Regions from separate parts of the Fictibacillus sp. S7 genome, predicted to be linked through region 4. Evidence: riboswitches for the same ligand, from Rfam matches in the RefSeq annotation. Region 4 holds a riboswitch; each other region holds the start of a gene.
The links. Region 4 has a riboswitch for S-adenosylmethionine ahead of DMO16_RS13515 (methionine ABC transporter ATP-binding protein). Riboswitches for the same ligand answer to the same signal wherever they lie in the genome.

Region 1 (2,198 bases), 630 kb from region 4:
GCACTGATGCACGGAACAGAACTGGCAAAAAAATTCGAATCCGGACGGGTGACCATCGTTCATGTGAATAAAAACCTTCCCATGCAAGAGCCGGTAATGACCATAAACCTTGATGAACTGATTGAGGAAGAAGATAAGGAATTATTGCTTCCGGCAGTGAAGTTTCTTTCCGAATCGGGAATCCATTATGAAACTCACACATTCCAGGGAGATCCCGGCCATGTGATTGCTTCTTATGCAAACGAGCATGGCTATGATGCAATCGTCATCGGAAGCACAGGAAAAGGCTTAATAAAACAAGCACTTCTCGGAAGTGTCAGTCACAGTGTTGCCCAATTGGCAGACTGCCCTGTCATCATCGTAAAATAAAAAAATCGGTTCCTTTAAAAAGGAGCCGATTTTTTTATGCTGTCCAGCCTGGCTGGTAAAAATATTTAATGTCTCCCCCGCCGCCCGGAACAATAATTCCTCTAAATGCCTTTTTGTCCTCCTGCTTTACAAGAACATCACGAAATAAAGGAAATTCCTCTTTTATCACAATATATTCACTGAGATTTCCATTTCGCAAATCAGATAGAATTTCATTGGCCAAATGTTCGTTCATTATCATTTCCTCCAATATTTCTGCTCACCTTAGTACACCACAACGCCCATTGGTATGTCCACTATCAAATGAATACATAAATACGCCTTGCAAACAAAAAACGGGGATTGAAGAAAGCACGTATCTTCAATAGGTTAATTCATCCTTTTCTTGCCGTATTTTTTTATCGGTGACGGCTTTGCCGTATTCTTCTTCCAGGTCGGTCAAGGTCAACTGAAACAAATGCCGTTCTTCTTTCTTGTACACACCCATTTCGATGAGGCTTGTCATCAGCTGGTTTCTTTTGCTTTCTACTGCTTTACGAAATTGATTTCCCATGGTTTTTCCTCCTTTTGGACAAAAAATAAACGCATGTCATATGTTGACATGGCGCCTTTGGTTGACCAATCAGCAGGTGTTCAAAATGGAAAAGCCTCTTCCTGCATAATAGTAAGCAAGAAGAGGCGGATATCAAAGTATGAGGCTCTTCTTATCTTTCAAGCAATACGCTTGTGGAATTGGCACAGTACTCTAAACGAGTCCGCTGCCGAGGCTTCACCGGGCCATTCCCTCCCCCTCTCTTCATAAGAACATTAAACCGTTATTTTATTTTATTTTTTATTATTTAACGTTCTCTTTGTTTCTTTGAAGATCCTCGCCCGGCTGGAGTACAAGCGGATCAACTTCCACAGTATCCGGGTATTTGATCCCCTGGCCGGTATTCAGGCAAAGTACGCGCTCCCCTGGCTGAATCCATCCTTTGTCTCTTAATTTTTTGGCTGCAGCAAATGTAGCTGCTCCTTCCGGGCAAATGAAAGTTCCTTCCAGTTCAGCCGCATGGCCCAACGCTTGTTGAATTTCTTCTTCTGAAACGGCTACCGCACATCCTTCAGTTTCATAAATGGCTTCAAGAACTAAGAAGTCTCCAATGGCTTTCGGTACATTAATTCCGAACGCTGCTGTTTTGGAGTCCTCCCAGAATTCAGATTCATTTTTATGCTCCTCCCAAGCTTTCACAATGGGAGCACATCCCTCTGCCTGAACGGCTACAAGGCGCGGGAACTGGTTTCCTTTAAAAAGACCAAGTTCCTTAAATTCCTTTAATGCTTTGTAAATACCAATAAGACCAACACCACCGCCGGTAGGATACAGGATGACGTCTGGCGTTTTGCTTCCGGACTGCTCAAGAATTTCATACCCCATCGTTTTCTTGCCCTCGATCCGGTATGGTTCCTTTAATGTCGAAGCATCGTAGAGTCCCTCTTCTTTTACCAGATTGGCAACCATTTTTCCCGCATCACTGATCAGGCCGTTCACAAGGTAAAGCTCAGCTCCGGAAATTGCCGTTTCTTTCCGGGTGATGACAGGTGCATCGACAGGCATTACAATCGTTGGTTTAATTCCTGCTCTCGCGCAATAAAGCGACCATGCGGCTCCCGCATTCCCATTGGTGGGCATAGCGAGCTGGGCCACTCCCAGTTCTTTTGCTTTTGAAACACCTACCGCTGCTCCTCTTGCTTTGAATGAACCCGTAGGTATGAGACCTTCGTCTTTCATAAATAACGATTCGATTCCCAATTCTGCGCCCAGTTCGGGCATCGGCAATAAAGGAGTC
Region 2 (2,198 bases), 530 kb from region 4:
CCGGGTTTCTTTCCGGTATTGGCGGAGCCATTGCTGTTCCGGGTCTTGGCGTTCCTGGTATTGGGCCGCTCCTCGCCGCAGGGCCGTTTGCTTCCATGTTTTCGGAGGATTCAGAGGAAGACTTAAAAGAGCTCTTAATGTCCCTTGATTTGTCCGAACGAACGGCGGAACGTTATGTTCAGAAAGTGGAGCAGGGAAGTGTAATGGTTTTCCTTGAAAAGGATGCCGTAAAGCTTTAGAATAGGGCAATACATACTAACAATTCCAAGCGGATAGCTCGGAAAAATATTTGACAAATTGAAATCCCTGGTATATGATAGAGCACATCAAGTAAATATGACGTATTTCTTATCCAGAGAGGTGGAGGGACATGGCCCTTTGAAACCTCGGCAGCGGGTTTTTCGTTTTTTGAAAAAATACTGTGCCAATTCCACCAGGTTCCCTAAAGAACCTGGAAGATAAGAAGAGCAAATTTCTATTATGGAATTAACATTCTCTTCTTGTCTTGGAAGAGAATTTTTTATTGCAAAAAAAACTGAATGGTTTTCTTATCCAGAGAGGTGGAGGGACTGGCCCTTTGAAGCCTCGGCAGCGGGTTTCCGGCAAACGGAAATACTGTGCCAATTCCGTCAAGCAGTTAGCTTGGGAGATAAGAAGAGAAGCTTTAATCATTATTAGCTGGCCTCTTCTTGTGTTCACAAGAAGAGGTTTTTTTGTTGGAGCAGTTTGAAGGGGGAACACACGATTGATTCGATTTGAGGAAGTTACCAAGATTTATGAGAGCGGCAAAAACCAGGTCAAAGCACTTAACAATGTGAGCTTTGAAATAGATAAAGGAGAGATTTATGGAGTGGTTGGGTACAGCGGTGCAGGGAAAAGCTCGCTGCTGCGGTGTGTCAACTTGCTTGAGAAGCCTTCCTCCGGACGGGTGCTGGTGGACGGAGAGAACATGGCTGATCTTTCACCGAAAGAGCTCCGGAAAAAACGGAAAAACATTGGTATGATTTTTCAGCATTTCAATCTGCTGAATGCGAAAACGGTGTTTGATAACATAGCAACGCCTCTTTACCTCCAGGGAGAAAAGAAGAGTGCCATTAAAGAAAAAGTAAACAATCTGCTTGAGTTTGTCGGACTTTCCGAACATGGACATAAATACCCGGATCAGCTGTCAGGCGGTCAAAAGCAGCGGGTGGGCATTGCACGGGCGCTGTCTACGGATCCGGAGGTTCTGCTCTGTGATGAGGCCACCTCGGCGCTTGACCCGCAGACCACATCAAGCATCCTCGAGCTATTAAAAAGAATCAATAAGGAATATCACATCACTATTCTGATCATCACCCATGAAATGAATGTGATCCGTGAGATTTGCAGCTCGGTCGCGGTGATGGAGAAAGGTAAAGTGATCGAGAAGGGCAGTGTTTTTGAAGTCTTTTCCCGGCCGAAAACAGAAACCGCACGTCGATTTGTAAGCTCCGTCCTTCAGGATGAACTTCCTGATTCGCTGAAAAACATCTTGAGGAACCAGGACAAAAATCATCAGGTGTTCCGCATTGTTTTTACAGGAGCTTCAACAGGACAGCCGCTTTTATCTCAAATTGCAAAAAAGTTTGATGTCGATGTCAGCGTGCTGTACGGACATGTTACCGAACTGCAGGATGTTCCATTTGGAAATCTCGTAGTTCAGCTGATTGGGGACGAACTGGAAATCCGCAGGGCCGTCTTTTTTGCAGGACAGGGTGATGTGGAAGTAAGGGAGGTTATTGAACATGCCAGTTGATTGGAGTACATTCTGGGTCGACATCCTGGATGCGACCGGTGATACATTGATCATGGTCGGTGTTTCATTATTGGCATCGGCAGTGATCGGCATCCTGATCGGTATTATTCTCGTCGTAACGAGAAAAGGCCACATTCTTGAAAATTTACCTGTGTTTAATGTGCTGAATGCCATTGTGAACGTTCTCCGTTCCATACCGTTTATCATTCTCATGGTAGCCATCATTCCGTTTACACGTTTAGTTGTAGGAACATCCATCGGGACAGCGGCGGCGATCGTTCCGTTGATTGTATACGCAGGGCCTTATATTGCCCGGCTGGTGGAAAACAGCTTGCTGGAAATTGATCCGGGAATTGTGGAGGCTGCAGAAGCCATGGGTGCAACGCCTTGGCAAACCATTTTCCGCATCCTGCTCCCGGAA
Region 3 (2,198 bases), 1.6 Mb from region 4:
CCACAACACCGAGAATATGGGAAGGAATAATCTTAACAAGATAAGCTGCGATCGGTGCAGCAATCAATCCGCCGGCCATAAGGGCAATGACCCACATCCAGTTCACCTGATGCCAACCAAGGGAGATCAGGAAACCGATGGTTGCGGATAAGGCAACCGCAAATTCACTTGTATCAACAGAGCCAATGACTTTTCTTGTAGACGTTCCGTTTTTGGCCAGCAGGACCGGAGTGGCCACCGGCCCCCATCCTCCTCCGCCTGTCGCATCAAGGAATCCGGCAACCAAACCCAAGGGAATGAGCTGCTTGCGGCTGAACGCTTTTTCGTGCTCCGTTACTTTATTGTTCTTTTTAAATAAAAAACGGTAAAGAATATAAAATCCTAGAAATAGCAGGAAAAAGGATACATAAGGCTTTACAATGTCACCGGGAAGGCTTGACAAGAAGCAAGCGCCAGTGAAGGCACCGATTGATCCCGGAATAATAAGCCTATAGATAATCTTTTTATCCACATTTCCAAAGCGTATATGAGAAACCCCGGAAGCTGCAGTAGTTACGACTTCAGCAAAATGCACGGAAGCCGAGGCAACGGCGGGTGCGATTCCGAAGGCAAGCAGCAGGGAAGTTGAAGTCAGTCCGTAGGCCATACCGAGCGATCCGTCAATGAGTTGGGCCACGAGGCCGATTAGTGCCAAGACAATCAATTTTTTCATGGTTTACTCCTCCTGTCACGTAAAAAAAAAGACTCCTAACTACTGTTTGTTAAGAGCCTTCGGTTTTTCCGATCAGCTTAGTGTGATTAAATTAATATTTACTATATTCAATAACAGTGAACTCTGTCAATAATATTTAAACAAATTTTCAATAAATTTTTTTAATCCGATAAGAATAATAGGGTTTCCTTTATAATAAATATGTGGTATTATTTAAAAAAATAAAAAAACTTATCCAGAGTGGTGAAGGGAACTGGCCCGATGAAACCCGGCAACCTGCAATTTTTGCAAGGTGCTAACTCCAGCAGAATGTTTATTACATTTTGGAAGATAAGGTAATATGTTTACCTCGTCAGCCTTTCCGAAATGGGAAGTTTTTTTTATTGTCCAAAAGCGAGCAAACCAGAGAATAAGGAGGTTCTGATGTGGTAAACGATCCAAACCAGGATGAAATTTTCGAGCAGTTGAAAGAAATGCTGAACAGTATAAGATATGGTTCCATTACATTGATTGTTCAAGATGGAAAACTGATCCAGATTGAAAAAAATGAAAAGGTTCGATTCAAGTAAACCATTCGCTGACTAGAAAACTAGAGGCGGATGCTTCCATATTTGTTGATTTATCGGCCTTTTTTTATAAAAATGTGCAAAAGGATAAACATTTTGCATCGAGAGCCATATGCTTACTAAAAGGGGTGGTTTACTATGCTTAAGTATGATACATGGGAGGAGCAGGAACATGATTTCCCGTTCCCATCAGACAGCGAAACAAAAGGCGCGATGGAAGTCCTGCAATGGGCCTACGATTATTACGGAGATGAATTGGTTTATGCCTGCAGCTTTGGCATAGAGGGCAGCGTACTCGTAGATTTGATTTCAAAGGTCAAGCCCGATGCACGGGTTGTTTTTCTTGATACGGGCCTTCATTTTAAAGAAACCTATGAGGTTATTGAAAAAGCGAAAGAAAAATATCCGTCACTGAATATTGAAATGAAAAAACCGGCACTCAGTGTCGCCGAACAAGCGGGCGAACATGGTGACGAACTATGGAAAAGGAATCCAAACCTATGCTGCCAAATCAGAAAGGTGATTCCACTTGAAGAAACACTGAGCGGTGCCTCAGCGTGGCTTTCAGGGCTCAGAAGAGAACAGTCAGAAACAAGGCGCAATACTCAATATGTGAATAAAGATAACCGCTTCAAATCCATTAAAATATGTCCGCTGATCCACTGGACGTATAAAGACATATGGAGATATGCACATAAACATAGTCTCCCTTATAATACGTTGCACGACCAGGGCTACCCGAGCATCGGATGTCAGCCTTGTACCCTTCCTGCCGATTGGGCGTCAGGAGATGCAAGATCTGGCCGTTGGTCCGGTCAGGGTAAAACAGAATGTGGTCTTCACCAATAATTCCAATTACAGGAGGAACAATTTAAATGGCTATTTTACCGCACGGAGGAAAACTCATTAACCGATACGAA
Region 4 (2,198 bases):
GCGCAAATAATTGCAGAAAAACCGATGATTTTTATCGATTTTTATAGGAAAGTCCGTTTCTATCGTAAAAAAACATTAAAATTTATCCAATTAAAGAGAGTTCCTTATTTTTTAGTAAGCTGGTGGGGTGTTTTATTGGGTGCCTATTTTTTACAATAAAGTTTGAACAGAAAGCATTAATAAGGAATAGCGAGGTATAATGGAAACGAAAACTATGGAGAATATTTATCATGACGCAGCCTGGCTTATAAACCAAATTATCCCAGAATTACGGGGAGACGGTATACATTTATGCTTTATTTTATTATGTTTCAAAAGAAAGCAATAAGCTTATTTATAGCCATAATATACCTAAATTATTTAATGTGGAACAGGACAATTATGATGAAATGTATCATAATCTGTATTTTCTCTTTGGTGATTTAAGATCTGAATTTATAAAGAATCAACAAGAAGTATGGACAAGTCTCACCTTTACAAAATTGACTCATAACCTCTATTTTCCTTTCAAGGATTATGACTACCATGGTTTAACTGGTGTTGAACCGAATGAACATCAAAAAAACTAACCGTTAACTTTTAATTTTCATTTTCATAAATGGTAATAAACTCTATCTTCGTATTTCTTAATGAAAGCGTTTAATCCCGACCATTCCACGCAGAATAGTATTGACAAGGATAAAAAAGAATTTTATGATTAAAAATGTTCTAATAATAATATAATAACTGTTCTTATCAAGAGAGACTGAGGGATTAGGCCCAATGACGTCCGGCAACCTCCATATGGAAAGGTGCCACTTCCTGCAGAATGAACTTCATTCTGAAAGATAAGGTGAGATTGAATGCATAATCAAAAGCCTCTTTCATGATGAAAGGGGCTTTTTTACATTGAAAGAAAAGAGGGGGCAATTTCTTGATCGAAGTCAACAACCTGGTAAAGGTGTATCGTTCAAAGAAGAAAGAAATCGTAGGGGTGAACAACGTTTCCCTTAATGTAAAAGAAGGGGAAATCTACGGCATTATCGGGTATAGCGGTGCTGGTAAAAGCTCACTTATCCGCTGTTTGAATTTGCTTGAAAAGCCAACATCGGGTCAAGTGAAAATTGATGGAGTCGACCTTACGACGCTGAAAGGTGATGGCCTGCGAAAAGCACGTTTAAAAATTGGGATGATCTTTCAGCATTTTCATCTAGTGAGCTCAAAAACGGTTTATGAAAATATTGCGTTTGCACTTAAAGCAGCAGGAAAGACGAAAGCTGAAGCAAATAAGCGTGTCTTGGAGCTTTTGGATCTGGTCGATCTGACTGATAAAAAAGACCAGTATCCGGCACAGTTGAGTGGTGGACAAAAACAAAGAGTAGGGATTGCCAGGGCACTTGCCAACAATCCAAAGGTGCTGTTATGCGATGAGGCGACCTCAGCACTAGATCCGAGTACAACCAAATCCATTCTCAATCTGTTAAAAGATATAAATAAAAAACTTGGACTGACCATCGTTCTGATAACGCATGAGATGGAAGTGGTGAAGGAGATTTGCCATAAAATCGCAGTTATGCAGAACGGGGAAGTGATCGAAGAGGGAGAGGTGTATGAGATTTTTTCCAATCCGAAAAAGCCGCTGACCCGGGATTTCATTAATAGTATCCTTCAGTTCGATCTTCCAGAGCAGCTGATTGAGAAAAGAAAGGGAACCATCATCAAGATCCAGTTTAAAGGTGAAATCGCTGAGGAGTCTGTCGTATCCGAGCTTTTCCAGCGGTATCAGGTGAAAGGAAACATCCTGCACGGCAAAATAGAATACATTCAGGATACACCTCTTGGCATTTTCATTATGGAATTGACAGGAGAAGCGTCCGAAGTAAAAAAGGCAATTGATTACATCACCAGCAAAACGAGAAGCCTGGAGGTGGTCCAGGATGCTGCTTGAATCGCTCGTCCAGCTTATGCCGGATATTAATAAGGCGTTTTTCGAGACTCTCTATATGGTGGGAATTTCGCTGCTTGTAGCAATTGTTCTCGGACTTCCGCTTGGTGTTTTGCTGTTTGTAACGGATAAAGGATTGTTTTTGGAGAATTCGGTGGTGAAAGGTGTTGCCGGATGGATCGTAAACTTGATTCGTTCCATTCCCTACATCATTCTTTTGGTGGCATTGCTTCCTCTAACGAATCTTCTTACCGGCACAACGATTGGTCCTACT

Region 1: it holds a riboswitch for S-adenosylmethionine, as region 4 does, so the genes downstream of both, DMO16_RS10220 (Fur-regulated basic protein FbpA) here and DMO16_RS13515 (methionine ABC transporter ATP-binding protein) in region 4, are expected to answer to the same signal.
Region 2: it holds a riboswitch for S-adenosylmethionine, as region 4 does, so the genes downstream of both, DMO16_RS10720 (methionine ABC transporter ATP-binding protein) here and DMO16_RS13515 (methionine ABC transporter ATP-binding protein) in region 4, are expected to answer to the same signal.
Region 3: it holds a riboswitch for S-adenosylmethionine, as region 4 does, so the genes downstream of both, DMO16_RS21455 (YezD family protein) here and DMO16_RS13515 (methionine ABC transporter ATP-binding protein) in region 4, are expected to answer to the same signal.

What each region holds. Positions count from the first base shown of each region.
Region 1 covers NZ_QJKL01000001.1:1,994,382-1,996,579, forward strand. Annotated here, with positions in the region: gene DMO16_RS10210 (universal stress protein) at 1-369, shown strand, start outside; gene DMO16_RS10215 (hypothetical protein) at 404-604, opposite strand; gene DMO16_RS10220 (Fur-regulated basic protein FbpA) at 731-922, opposite strand; SAM riboswitch class I at 1,071-1,174, opposite strand; gene DMO16_RS10225 (threonine synthase) at 1,205-2,198, opposite strand, start outside.
Region 2 covers NZ_QJKL01000001.1:2,097,153-2,099,350, reverse strand. Annotated here, with positions in the region: gene DMO16_RS10725 (general stress protein) at 1-239, shown strand, start outside; SAM riboswitch class I at 346-465, shown strand; SAM riboswitch class I at 546-656, shown strand; gene DMO16_RS10720 (methionine ABC transporter ATP-binding protein) at 746-1,777, shown strand; gene DMO16_RS10715 (methionine ABC transporter permease) at 1,767-2,198, shown strand, end outside.
Region 3 covers NZ_QJKL01000001.1:4,220,807-4,223,004, forward strand. Annotated here, with positions in the region: gene DMO16_RS21450 (sulfite exporter TauE/SafE family protein) at 1-712, opposite strand, end outside; SAM riboswitch class I at 941-1,049, shown strand; gene DMO16_RS21455 (YezD family protein) at 1,165-1,281, shown strand; gene DMO16_RS21460 (phosphoadenylyl-sulfate reductase) at 1,417-2,127, shown strand; gene sat (sulfate adenylyltransferase) at 2,154-2,198, shown strand, end outside.
Region 4 covers NZ_QJKL01000001.1:2,626,157-2,628,354, reverse strand. Annotated here, with positions in the region: gene DMO16_RS25440 (immunity protein YezG family protein) at 288-569, shown strand; SAM riboswitch class I at 730-834, shown strand; gene DMO16_RS13515 (methionine ABC transporter ATP-binding protein) at 914-1,927, shown strand; gene DMO16_RS13510 (methionine ABC transporter permease) at 1,917-2,198, shown strand, end outside.